DNA from 3 places in the Methylomonas stagni genome. Region 2 is predicted to be linked to each of the others. Evidence: riboswitches for the same ligand, from Rfam matches in the RefSeq annotation. Region 2 holds a riboswitch; each other region holds the start of a gene.
What was found. A riboswitch is a leader RNA that binds a small molecule or an ion and turns the genes downstream of it on or off. The one in region 2 is predicted to bind cyclic di-GMP.
Positions count from the first base shown of each region.

Region 1: it holds a riboswitch for cyclic di-GMP, as region 2 does, so the genes downstream of both, ACP4CD_RS05085 (hypothetical protein) here and ACP4CD_RS00485 (hypothetical protein) in region 2, are expected to answer to the same signal.
Region 3: it holds a riboswitch for cyclic di-GMP, as region 2 does, so the genes downstream of both, ACP4CD_RS09955 (VPLPA-CTERM sorting domain-containing protein) here and ACP4CD_RS00485 (hypothetical protein) in region 2, are expected to answer to the same signal.

Region 1 is NZ_CP189557.1:1,069,647-1,073,930, forward strand. Features, by position in the region: gene ACP4CD_RS05080 (TonB-dependent siderophore receptor) at 1-1,382, shown strand, start outside; cyclic di-GMP riboswitch class I at 1,450-1,529, shown strand; gene ACP4CD_RS05085 (hypothetical protein) at 1,639-2,409, shown strand; gene ACP4CD_RS05090 (hypothetical protein) at 2,495-3,331, shown strand; gene ACP4CD_RS05095 (VPLPA-CTERM sorting domain-containing protein) at 3,324-4,178, shown strand; gene ACP4CD_RS05100 (hypothetical protein) at 4,175-4,284, shown strand, end outside.
Region 2 is NZ_CP189557.1:101,350-105,633, reverse strand. Features, by position in the region: gene ACP4CD_RS00490 (fused MFS/spermidine synthase) at 1-802, opposite strand, end outside; gene ACP4CD_RS00485 (hypothetical protein) at 1,129-2,133, opposite strand; cyclic di-GMP riboswitch class I at 2,261-2,343, opposite strand; gene ACP4CD_RS00480 (VPLPA-CTERM sorting domain-containing protein) at 2,386-3,165, opposite strand; gene ACP4CD_RS00475 (PEP-CTERM sorting domain-containing protein) at 3,547-4,284, opposite strand, start outside.
Region 3 is NZ_CP189557.1:2,158,633-2,162,916, forward strand. Features, by position in the region: gene ACP4CD_RS09950 (hypothetical protein) at 236-1,843, opposite strand; gene ACP4CD_RS09955 (VPLPA-CTERM sorting domain-containing protein) at 1,908-2,669, opposite strand; cyclic di-GMP riboswitch class I at 2,708-2,831, opposite strand; gene arsB (ACR3 family arsenite efflux transporter) at 3,729-4,284, opposite strand, start outside.

The sequences.
Region 1 (4,284 bases), 970 kb from region 2:
GGCGGCAAACCGAGTATCAAGGCTTGCCGGCCACCGGCACCTTAGCCGGCCGGTTTCGGCTCCCACCGGACAGCTTTATCGGCCCGGCCGATGCGCCCCAAAGCCGTTCGGACAGCCAAGCGATTTGGGGCGAGTTCGAGCATCGTTGGGATAAGCACTGGACGATCACGCTGAAAAGCCGGGTGTCTCGAGCCAGTTTCGATCAGCGGGTGCAAACGCTATTCGGCGACGATGGCTTTATAGCCGATCGGCCGCTGAGCGCATTGGGAGCGTCGGCATGGGGGCTGGTTAACGCCGAGTTGTATCAAGGCCAACGCGAGTTCAGCGTGCTCGGCTATCTGACCGGAAAGTTCGCCTCGGAAAACAGCGAGCACACGTTGGTCATCGGTGCCGACCGCGGCGAACTCGACGATATTGGCTTCGTCGGCGCCGATTTGGCGAATACCGGTTTGGTGGATCTTGCCCAACCCAACTTCGGGTTAAGGTATGCCGTCCCCGAACCGGCGCAGCCAAACCAGTTTATCGGTAATCTGACCTACGGCGGCTATCTGCAATGGCAGGGCAGTTTTTACAATCGGCTACATTTGCTGGCCGGCTTGCGTAGAGGGAAGGTGGCCATCGATTTTCGAAACACCGCGAGCGGCCGCTCGAACAGCACCGACACCGAGAAATGGTTGCCCCGGTTGGGCGTCGCCGTCGACATCGGTTCAGCCTGGACCTGGTTTGCCGGTTACAGCGAAGGTATGCGCGGCCAGCCCTTCGTCGAGTTTGCCGATACGCCGTTGCCGGAATTGGCGCGCCACGTCGAGACCGGTTTGAAATTCGATATCGACGGTATCTGGCGCGGTCAATTTGCCGTATTCCGAATCGACCGCGAACGGGTAGCGGTAACCGATGGGAACGACACCTTGCTACGCTCGACCGCCTCCGGCGGTCAACGCGCCGAGGGCGTGGAAGCGGACTTGAATTGGCGGTTATCGGAAGGGCTGGATTTGCTTGGCAATTATGCGTACACGTTGGCGCGCTACCAGGACGATAAAGCCGGCGTTCCGGCCGGTAACCGTTTGCCTCAGGTGCCCGACCAGGCCGGGCGGCTGTGGTTGAATTACCAACTGCCGGCCTCCTTACTGCCCGGTTGGCGAATCGGGGTTGGCGTGAATTTAAGCGCGGGCGCCTATTTATCCAAGGACAACCGCTTCAAGACCTCCGGCTACCACTGTGTGGACGCCAGTCTGGGGTACGAAACGTCGGCATGGAAATTGGCGGCCACCGTCAAAAACCTTAGCGGCGAACATTATTATCGACCTTTCGATTATTTCGACGGCCGGGTCGCACCCGGCGCGGATACCGAACTGTATTTCAACATCGCGTACCGCTATTAGGTCGCCTGAACACACGGAGCTAAAGGACGGATCACTTAAGGAACTAGAGTGAAGCCGCCGGGACCGGCGGCAAAAACGCCACATCCGCCGCGAGACGGAGCCGGAAAACCACGGATCTTTGGACCAAAAGACCGCCGGGTTGCCCGTACTGCCATGTTCGCTTCCAGCGCCGGACCGAAAACTCGGTCCGGCGTTACGGGAAACGTGCGCCTTGCGGCCAGACATTTTCATTATTTCGACCCTTTAAGGACATGCCATGACACAAAAACACAGTTACCGATTGCAACTAGCCACCGCCGGTGCTCTTTCCATCGCGATGTTGGGCGGATTTCTCGCGCCTGCCAGCGCTGAAGCCGCGCTCGTTACCGGCAGCGTCGGCATTTCAATCGACAACGCGGCGTTAGCCGCCGTCACCGGTGGTTGGCGGATCGATAGCTTCTTTGATGCCAGCTACAACCAGATCGCCATTACCGCCGATACCGTCGGCGGCATTGCATCGGCCATCGACATGACGCTAGCGATTAACACCAATCTTACGACGGTCAGTTACGCCGCCGTCAACCGCACGCTACAAGCGACCACGATGGAGGTCGGTAACACCGCCAGTGGCCAAATCGGTCTCAGCGGCGGCATGCGCATGTCGGTACCCGGCACCAGTAGCGGCTCATTAACACCTTACGATTTTCGTCTGCAAAAAATCGGTGGCGTGTGGAATCTGGTGACTTACGACCAATTTTTCTCGGGCACCACCTTTTTGCAACTGACCAATGCCAGCGAAACCGTGAACGCCGGCGGCGAACTGACTTTGAGCGGTGACCTGATTTTTGGAAGCGGCAGCAATAAGTATCCCAGCCCGTTCGGCCTGACCTGGGGATCGTTCCTGGGGATTTCCGCCACCGATACGGTCGTCGGCAGCCTCTCGATGAACCTTCCGGCGGCGGTACCCGTGCCGACCGCCGTCTGGTTGTTCGGTAGTGGTCTGATTGGCTTGGTCGGTGCGACGCGCCGTAAGAACCTTGCGGTTTAAGCCAACCTTTTTGCTGGTTCGATCAGAGCGCCGCGACAGATTGTGCCGGCGCGGCGCTTGCTCACCGTTTTTTACAGGAATCGCGATGCCTATTTTGCCTTTTTACCGAATCCGCCTCGGGCTACCCTTGGTTGCCGCGTTGGCGCTGTCGCCGAATGCGATGGCCTTGGTTCTAAACGCGCCGAACTCCGGCACGTTTACGATGAATCTGGACACTGTCGCGCTGGCACCTTACGCTGGTGGCTATTACCTCAGCACATATTGGGACGCGGTGGCGGCCGACCCGACCGATCCCGCCACTAGTGGCGGCGCCCTGGTCGGCCAAGTCGCTACCGCCGAAATTCCGGCGCTGAACCAAACCTTCGCGATTACCGCGATCGGCGGCGATATTGCCGGTCAAGCCGCGCAACGCTTTCAACAAGCCACGTCGGCCGACTTTCACATCGATACCGAAAATCTGGCCGGCGGCACCGCCGGTCAAGTCGGTTTGGCGGGCGTCCAAGGCTTCTTCGCGCCAAACTACCCACCCAACGGCGCCGGCTTGGTCAACGGTGATTTCGCGGTACGTTTCGATGCCGCTCGCCAAAACCATGGTGGCAGCGGTTGGTATCTGGACAACAATATTTATTTCACGATGGCGATTTACGACTTCATAAACCTAAGTACTAGCTGGATTGATGCCGATAACTGGCAATTTAGCGGCGAGCTGGCGATGTCGCCGGAAAATGCCGGCATGCTGCTGGGCAGCGCACTGACCGATGTCGGCGACTTTTGTTTAGGCACGGGCAGCTTTGCCGGATGCGGTCAAGTGAGCGCGGTTCCGCTACCCGGTGCCATTTGGTTGTTCGGCACTGGCTTGGCGGTTCTGGGTGGCAAGGGCCGCCGAATGACCATATTCGGTTCGGAGGCTAGCCATGTTTAAGCGCATCGAGCAGTCAGTAGCGCGCTGGTATAGCGCGGCGGCGATAGCCGCGTTGAGCGCCGGCATGCCGGCGCTGGCCAACGCAACCGCGCTGCACGCCAACTTGGGCGGCACGTTTACGACCCAATACGACCGAGAGGCCTTGGCGGTGCTGGTGGGCGGCAGCTCCAGCGCGCCGGGTGAGTTTCTGGTCGCTTACTTCGACACGACGCAATCCGACTACACCCAGTTCAGCGATTCCTACTTCTATCTCGGCAATACCAGCAGAACCGAAATTCCGGCGGTGAATCTGGTTCACGACATCACGCCCATCAGTGTCGCCAATCCGAGTGGTCAGGCCCAAAATCGCTACGTAAAAGCGACGACGCCCAATTTCGCCATCGATAGCGAAACTCTGACCGGAACAGGTAGCCTGGGCATGACCGGCGTGGAATTGTTTCGCGGCAACTACAACGGTTCGCTGGTGACTGGCGACTTCAGCTTGCGTTACAGCGTCGCCAACCGGCAAGCCGCTTGGGACGACTTGGGACAGGCCGGCACACCGGGCGGCTGGTACCTGCAAAACAACATCAGCTTTAGCATGGTGTTGTTCGATTTGGCGAATTTGAGTCTGATAATCGCCGACGCTAATAACTGGCAATTGAGCGGCGACTTGTTGATGAGCCCGGAGAATGCCGATTTTTTAGGCGGTACCCGCCAAGCCGATGTCGGTGACTTTTGTTTGGGTGTCGGCAGTTTCGCCGGTTGCGGTCAAGTGGCCGCCGTGCCGGTGCCGGCGGCGTTTTGGTTGTTCGGCACGGGATTGATTGGCTTGACCGGCATCCGCCGGCGTGGAGTCAAACGATGACCGGCGGCCGTCTCGATCCGATCGCGGCCGCGTGCTTGCTGCTGCTGGGCGCGCAAGCGCCGCTGGCGAATGCAAACGCCGTGACTTACCAACAGTTCGTTAGTGT
Region 2 (4,284 bases):
AGCGAAAGCCCTTGCGCTCGTCGTCGACGACTCTAACCCAGCCGTAGATGCTTTCCTGTTCGTGCAACACTTTAAATCCGCCGACCGATTTGACGGTCTTGGCATAGCCGTTCGCCGCCAACGTACAAGTCAGCGCGGCCACCAATACCACCGAAAACGTCGCCCCACCCGTTGACGGCGCCGGCCTGTCGAAAACCAGTAAACCGATCACCACCACTAATAACGCCAGACTCAAGCTGAACACGATCGCGCGGGTACCGAATTCCGGCAATAAATAGAAAGCCAGCAACAGAGTGCCGATCACGCTGCCGACGGTGCTGACCGCATACACCGAACCGACTGCCCGGCCTACACCCCGCAAGTCGCGAGTGGCCATTTTGATAACGTAAGGCCCGACCATCGCCAACGAAGTCAGCGGCAGCGTAAACAATAACAACGCACTGACAAACGCGCCGCCGCGTATTCCCAGCGGATTAGTCCACGTCATTACCGGACCGCCGAGAAACGGAATCAGCGCCGTTGTTACCGAAGCCAGCGCCAAAATATGCGCCAGCCGCAAGGCCGGATAATGATCGGACAAATAGCCGCCCAGGTAATACCCGATCGCCAACGCGATCATCGTCACCGAAATCAGTGCGGTCCAAACGTATAAACTGACCCCATAAAACGGCGCGATAATGCGCGTACCCAGCAGTTCCAATATCATCACCGCGCCGCCGCTAAGCGTCACCAGGGCAAACAACGCGGCGGTGCTCAATGCGCCGCTCCGCGCTTTAGAATCGGTTAAACCGTTTTCAGACATGACTGACCAAACTTTGAGTAAGAAGTAAAAACCTATTGATCGCCGCGAACGTCCTAACAAGTACTCGATCGGTAATCGGGCCGGGCATTATAAGCGCGAAAAACCAAATCGTCCGTTGCCGGCATCGAATCGACAGTATGCCGGCGACTAAAGAAAAACGCCTCGGCCATCGAATATCATTTAAAGCGGCATCCTTAAGCGTCACAAACCGGCCCGATGGCATCAAAACAAAAACGAGCGCTTGCCCCAATCCCTGGGGCGAGCGCTCGCGAATGGTTGGCATCCCGCCAATGCGTTATCGAAGCAAGCCGATAACCTTCCTTGAATTAAGCGCTACGCGCGCGGCGTTTCATGCCCAGGAAACCCATCAATGCGCTACCGAACAACCAAACCGCACCAGGAACCGGAACGGTGGTTACGCTGAAGTTGCTGATAGTCAAACCGCGGGCCAAACGGTCGGCTGTGTAGGCTGCCGCGTACTGGCTACCGGCGGTGGCGCCGCCGTTGACGATGTCGTTGAACAACTGGGTGTAATCCGCGACATTGGCGCCGCCGATTGCCAGGGTATAGACGCCGGCGTGCAAAAAGCCATTCCAAGACACGCTGTTATCCACCGTACCGTCGGCCGCTAAAACGCCAGTAGTTCCGCCTGATGAGTTGGTGAAGCTGGAACCCGCCGCGGCGTCCGCACCCGATTTGCCGGTATAGGTAATCGTTGCGATCTTAGCAGTATCTAAATTACCCAAATAGTTCGGGCCATGGGTATCGGTCGCGCCGGCAGTGCCATTGTTGCCTGTGGTAATACTGCCGTTGGTATCGAACACGCCCCACAAACCGGTAGGGTTAGCGGCTGTGCCGGCCGCCGCGCCACCGCGAACGTCATTGACACCCGCGAACGGCGACCAAGAAGCAAAATCAGGCGCTCCCGCCAAATAGGCGGCGGTATCGGGATCAGCCGCGGTTGAAGCGACATCGCCCACGCCGTCGTGCGAGGAAGCTGGAACCACGCCGTTGTACAACGAGAAGCCTGGGTTCAAGGTGCTTGCACCATTGGCATTGGTTGTACCGGTAATGGTGAAGCTAACATTCGCGTCTTTTTCCAGAATGAAATAACGGAAGCGGATGTCGTGAGTATTACCCAAGGAATCCGGGTTCAAACCGGCCAGATAACCGCCGTTGCTGGATACGGTGGGTGTAAAGTTTGCCGCAGCGCCATAGGTACTTGTCGCGCCTTGGGTGTTACCTGTCAACGGATCGTAAGTGCCCGCGCCCCAGTACAAAGCGGAACCGTAACCCACGTGCGCCATCGCTTGACCGGACATTAATGCCATACCGCCAACTAACGTTAAAACCGAAGCTTTTAAAGTCATTTTTTTCATAGTTATTTTTACCGTAATAATTATTATCCCTCTGACAGACCTTGAATTCGCAGTGAACCCCAAATCCGTCCCTTACATCGATTGCAACCCGGCCGTCCCTTCCCCCTAAGAGGACCCGTGGCTTTCCGGCTTCGCCTCGCGGCGAATGTGGCGAACCATCCCTGGCAAAACGTCCTGTTTTCTCCTCATTTCCCAAAACGAAAGTCAACCTTTGGCGCTATTGCGTTTCCTTGCCGTTGCCGTCAAACCCGCCAAGACCGGAGCGAACAACCATACTGCCGCCGGCAAAGGCACCGCCGTCACGCTTAAGGAAATCTGGCCGTCCAAACCCTCCAGCGCGGTTGCAGCGTCATAAACCGTTCCGCCGCCGGCCGCGATCGTATAATCGCCGGCGCCCAACAGATAATTCACCAGCGACACCGAATTGCCTCCCGCAGGACCCACGTGAGTCAGATATTGAATCACCGCCCATTCGCCGCTGTTATTGGCCATGCTCCAGGAATCCAGCGCATCGAACTGGCCGCGATATTCGACGTGCTCGGTATCGCGAAACGGCGACAACACCCCGTTATCCACCGGCGAAGCCAACTTGACGACATGCGGCGTTGGTGTGGAAACCAATACTTTAGGGTTCAACGGGTCTACCGTCGTATCGTCGTGCGCTTCAGCCGCGAAAAGCCCCGAATACAAACTGAATGCCGGATTCAACGCATCTGTTCCACTGATATCGCTAAAAGTGATGGTCACTAACGAAGATTGGTCCAGATGAAATTTAAAAAATGTCCCGCCGGCCAACGAATGACTATCGCCCAACACCGCCTCGGTACCGTTATGCCAACCGAAATTGGTAAACGTTCCACCATTGATGCCACCCGGCGACGAAATCGGATCGCTTAAATCCGCGTAATCGACATGCGCCTGCGCCTGTCCGGACAAACCGCACAGCGACACGACAGCTAGCGCCGCCCAATTAAACCTATTCATATTCAACATAAATCCCCCAAGTAAAAAGATCCAACGTCCGTGCCGATGAAAACCAACTTTCATCAATCGTCCGACAACACAATAGCCAATCCAAAAATCTTTTCTATACTTCGTCGGCTAAGCTAGCCTGTACGGATGCAAGTCGTATGCCATGCATTTTTCCCGCATAGAGCCTGGGGAAGACACAGGTAAAATAATTAAACTATGTTATTTACAATAATAATATCGGCAAATCGCACAACTTTCCTTCCTCGACAAGCTCCCGCTCAAGAACAGCTTTCATAGGCAAAAAAAACGGCCCTTTCGGGCCGTTCACAACCGATAACACATCCTTGTGTCTTTTATTCATCGGTTACATATCGAGCTTTCCGAGTCGGAAATTTAGGCAAATAATACTTTGCGGCGATTCAAACCCACGAATCCAGCCAAGACAGTACCGAACAACCAAACAGCACCCGGCACCGGCACGGCGGCTGCGGTAGCAACAGCCGAGAACTCCAAATGACCATGCAGATTTGACAGACTAAAATCGGCTGGATTCACCGCGCCGGAAGCCCCAATTGTGTAATTGCCGGCACCCAGAATTAAGGTCAGAGTCTCTATAGTCTCGCTGGCGGAAGTACCGGCACCGCCAGCCGGGTTATTGTCGTTCACGGCTTGTCGAAACTCGATATTACCCCAGTCGCCCGAGACATTAGCTTGCCCCCAGTTCGCCAAGGCATTGAATTGACCGACATAGTTGGTAGCCCCCATCGTCGCGAAACTGGTATCGCGAAATGAAGAAGCGATACCCTGAGCATCGACCGGCGCATTCGCCGAGTCGAGAGCGTCCTGAACCTTGGTGCTATTTGCCAAACCGGTCTTCGGATTCAACTTCTCATTGGCATCGTCGTGCGCTTGGTAGTTCAGTACACCGTTATATAAGGTAAAGGCCGAATCGATGTAGTTACCGGTACCATCATCGACAGTCCAGGAAATCGTCACCTTCGATTCCTGATCCAGGCGGAAGTTAAAAAAGTCGACTTTGTGACTATCGCCGAGCAGCGCCGTCGTACCGTTGTACCAACCATAAGACGTCACATCGTCCACATCTACCGTCGCCGAACTAGCAGCGGATGA
Region 3 (4,284 bases), 2.1 Mb from region 2:
GGCCTGCGAGCCGCCATTTTAGGTAGCCCAGGTTAAGCTTTTATGACAAACCGGTGACGCGCGGCGGGCATTCGCACCGGCAACCGGCCTGCTACGAATCGACCGCGTCGCCCCGAAAATGGCAATCGCGTTAAAACCGAAAAAGCGGCCGGGTCAGCCGCGTTGCCGCGACTGCCCCGGTCACTTTTTAAGGCGGTCGTCCCTGACCTGGTTCGGGATTGCCCCTAATCAACCATTACAGTTTGGCATCGCCGTTGTTGTAAATGGTTGGTGCGCGGCAGGCATTAGTCGATGCGGCTGCTGTCGCATGACTGTATGGATTGACCGGACGGCTGGCGTTAAACGCACCGTTGGCTTCGGGAGCAAAGCTGGTCGGTACGGCCAAGAATGCACCTGGAGTAGCGGTAAAGGTGTGGGTGAAACCGGCATTCAGCGCCGCCATCACTTCCGGCGCGCCGGCTGAAGTAATGATCGCGTTGGTCAGTTTTTTCAGGTTGGCGTCGGAAAAGTGGTCGGTCCAATATTGGAAAGTGTTTTCCGCCCAGTCCTTGTATTTGCCGTTGACCACGTTAGCCAGGGTCGGCGCCACGCCATCGACTTTAACAAAACGGAAGTTGCTGGATACGGCGGTCTTTTTCTCCAGAGACTGGATACCGACCGCCCAGCGCACACCGTAGGTGTTATTGAAACCGTTGGCGGCGTTGCTGCCGTCGTTCAGCTCGTCCAAGCAGTTGCCGACCGAACCCGAGGTGTTGTTCTCGTGGATCATCGGATAGCCGTCGCCTTCACTGAAACCCAAGGACACTGCGTCTGCGGCCGGTGAAGTAGCGACTGCCGCTTCGGTGCAAGGATCGTGCAGGAATTTAATGTTGGATTGGGCCTGGGTACCGGAACCGTTTTCGCGGCGGCAGGTGTGCAACAACGAAGAACCCGGCAAATAAGCTGCGGCATTAGCTTGGACCCAATCGTACAAACCGGTGGAACCGGTCACTTTCAATTGATTCCAGTCCGCCCAGCTGCCGGCATGAATCGATGCGATTTGCGCCGAACTCAGGCTAGGCATGCAGGCCTCGGTTTCGGCACCGACCGCGCAGCCCGCCAAGGAACCGTTGGCGATTTGAGCGGCTTGCAATGCAAAATACAGTTTTTTGGTGACCGGCACGCCGAAGGTCACCGCCGAAGCGCTTTTCACGGTCAATTTAGCGACATCGTCGGAAGTCACATTCAGATAGCCGGTTGGGGCGTTGTTTCCGGTAAATTGCCCCGGATCGACGTCGGAAATGCCGAAGTCGGAGATGTGGGTGCTGTATTTGCTAGCATCGGCCAAGTCGTAAGGGCAGGTGATCAAGCCCAGCGTCGAACCGGCGACCGGCAAGGTGTTGGAGGTGCAAGCCGAGCTGATTTTCAAAAACTCGATCGTAGCATTGGCGGTATCGCCGTTGGCTTCGGCGATGATAGGGCTAACGCCGAACGCGGAACCGCCGGCGCTGCGTTTGTAGACCAAGATGTAAGGCTTGTTGGTCGGTACATTGCTGTTGGTAGTAGCGCGGGTGCACAAATAAGCGTTTTGGTCGGAACCGGTCAGGCTGTCTTTGTATTTCCAAACTTTTTTAGTGGTGTCGCAGACTTTATCGGCGGCCGGTACCGATGAATCGGTGATCAGCTTTTCGATAAAGTTGACCGCCGCGGAGGCGCCGGACAGATACAACACGTTGGTTTGGCTGGCGTCGATGATCGGCAGGTTATTGCCGTCGACCGGAATCGGATCATTGATGGTGGCGGCTTGCACACCTGATGCGGCCAGCAAGGCACTGATCGCGGTGCCTAATACTAAGTTTTTCATGGGTAGTTCCTCGAGTTATCAATCGTGAAAACCGGAGCGGCGCCAACGCCGCTCCGAATACCGCTTACGCGGCGGCGTATTTACGGCGGGTCGCGCGCAACATGCCCATCAGGCCGGCGCCGAACATCCAAACCGCGGCCGGCAGCGGCACATTGGCTTGGACCGGAGCGTAGGTCAGCAGATCGCCGGCCAGGGTCCATTTACCGGCGGCCAGAGTGTGAGGCTGAATGCCGTTGTAGTACCAGAAATCGCCGGAGGTGCCGTAGGCTATATTGGCTTGAGCCAAGCTGACTGCGGTGAAGATGGTGTTGAATTGGTTGTGCTGCCCGGTTTTCGGGGTATCGGAGTCGTACACCAACGAACTCAGATTGGCCGCATAGTCGGCTGCGGTAGCACCGGGGTTATCCGCAACTTGTCCACCGTTAATTTCATTCGCGTGATTTTTAATTGCCGTTCCGGTGTTTGCCGACACAGTCAAATTCGTGAATTTGGGGATCTCGACCATACCGGTAATCATCTGCTTGGAACCGTAACCGACGGCAACCGCGAACTTGGTTTGCGAAGCGTCCATACCGCTGGCAAAAGTGTTCCACATATCGTTGTCGGCCAGGTTGTAGCTCAGCGTATAACTGTCGTTGGCGACGTTGGCGATCAGATCGCTCATCAACACGCCCAAATCCAGCGTGAACGTCAAGGTTTGGCTTTTGTCGTATACCGACAAATACGCTTCGACCGTAGCCGCGCTAGTGTTGTTGATAGACGCATTCGCCGCGCCGGTGGCAGCAAACATCGCCGCCGCCAACAAGGCTTTGTTTAAAGATTTCATAATGGTTTCCTTATGTTTAAGATTTAAAAAATACATAAGGTGACAGCCCAGCCGTCTTGGCTTGTCGGCTTCCTACCGCCCGCCGCCATCCCCGGCGACCGACCCAAGCCAAGACCTGAAACTTTCCGTCCCCGCCTCGCGGCGAGTTTGGCTTTTACACGCTTACCTGCTCACTAAACTTCTAACACCTCGAGTGGTGTCGCTATCCCCGCTACCATGTGTCCGTATTGCAACCTACTCCCTACCTTCTTCCTCTTGCCGCTCCCTTCGCTGGTCTTCCCTGTTCCCTGTAATTCCGCATCAACCAAGATCCGCGGCTCCCTGCCATCTCAGTTGCGGCGAATTATTCCAAACAAATCAATAAGTTTCCGTTACAGCTCTGTTAAAGAATCGTGAAATGTATTACATGCGTGATACGCCGAAACATCGCCGAATGCCGCAGCACGTTGTTTTTCAAGGGCGAATCGTTGCCGCCACGGACCGCGTACCTAACAGGCTAAATTGGGCGCATCCGACATGGACTGTCGAATTTGGCGTGCGGCATCGGCCGCCCGCCCAACGATTGGAGGACTTAACATTGGCCGGAAACGAATATCGGCGAGAGGGCAACTGTGCTAATCGTTAGACGCTGTCGCGGGGACCAAGCACTGATGGACTGACTTTGCCCGGCGTTGCAAACGCGCTAACCGCAGTTATCGGCGATTCGCGGCTAAACACTCGGTCGCCGCTAAAACGCCGCCTACCGGAGTTTCCCAAACGGGAAAACTATAGCTTGCAAAGTCAGGATGCCCGTGGCATTGGGAATGGCGTGTTTGTGCTTCCCCGCCGGAGCGGGACCTATTAACCCGGCTCTTGTAATATCGTTCGCCCTGTCGAAGGGCACGCCGGTCCGGGCTTAGACGAGCTCAGCCCGAGAAACACCAGTGAGAAATAGGGCCGGATGTAGAGGGCATGCGGCGGCTGACGCCGAATTGCGAGAAATTGACCGAAACCGAGGTTCCAGGGGGATCGATCGTTCGAAAAAGCCGGTGCTGGCGAGAACGCCGAAGCCTGCCGGGACTAGCGCCCAACAAACCAGCGCTTTTGAATCGCGAACGCGACGTTCACCAAGCCGACCATGACCGGCACTTCGATCAGCGGCCCAATCACCGCCGCGAAAGCTGCGCCGCTGTCGATGCCGAACACCGCCACCGCCACCGCGATCGCCAATTCGAAGTTGTTGCTGGCGGCGGTAAAGGCCAATGTCGTGGTTTGGCCGTAGTCGGCGCCGATCAGTTTGCCCATCGCGAAACTGACCAGAAACATCGCGACGAAATAAATCAGCAGCGGTAACGCGATACGCAACACGTCCAGCGGCAATTGCACGATCAATTCGCCCTTCAACGAGAACATCGTCACGATCGTAAACAGTAACGCGATCAGCGTCAGCGGGCTGATTTTGGGTACGAAGCGCTGCTGGTACCAGTCCTTGCCATTGGCTCTGACCAACAGCCAACGCGTCGCGAAGCCGCCGATAAACGGAATCCCCAGATAAATAAACACGCTTTGGGCAATATCGGCGATCGTCACCGCCACCAAACTGCCCGGCGAACCGAACAGCGGCGGCAACACGGTG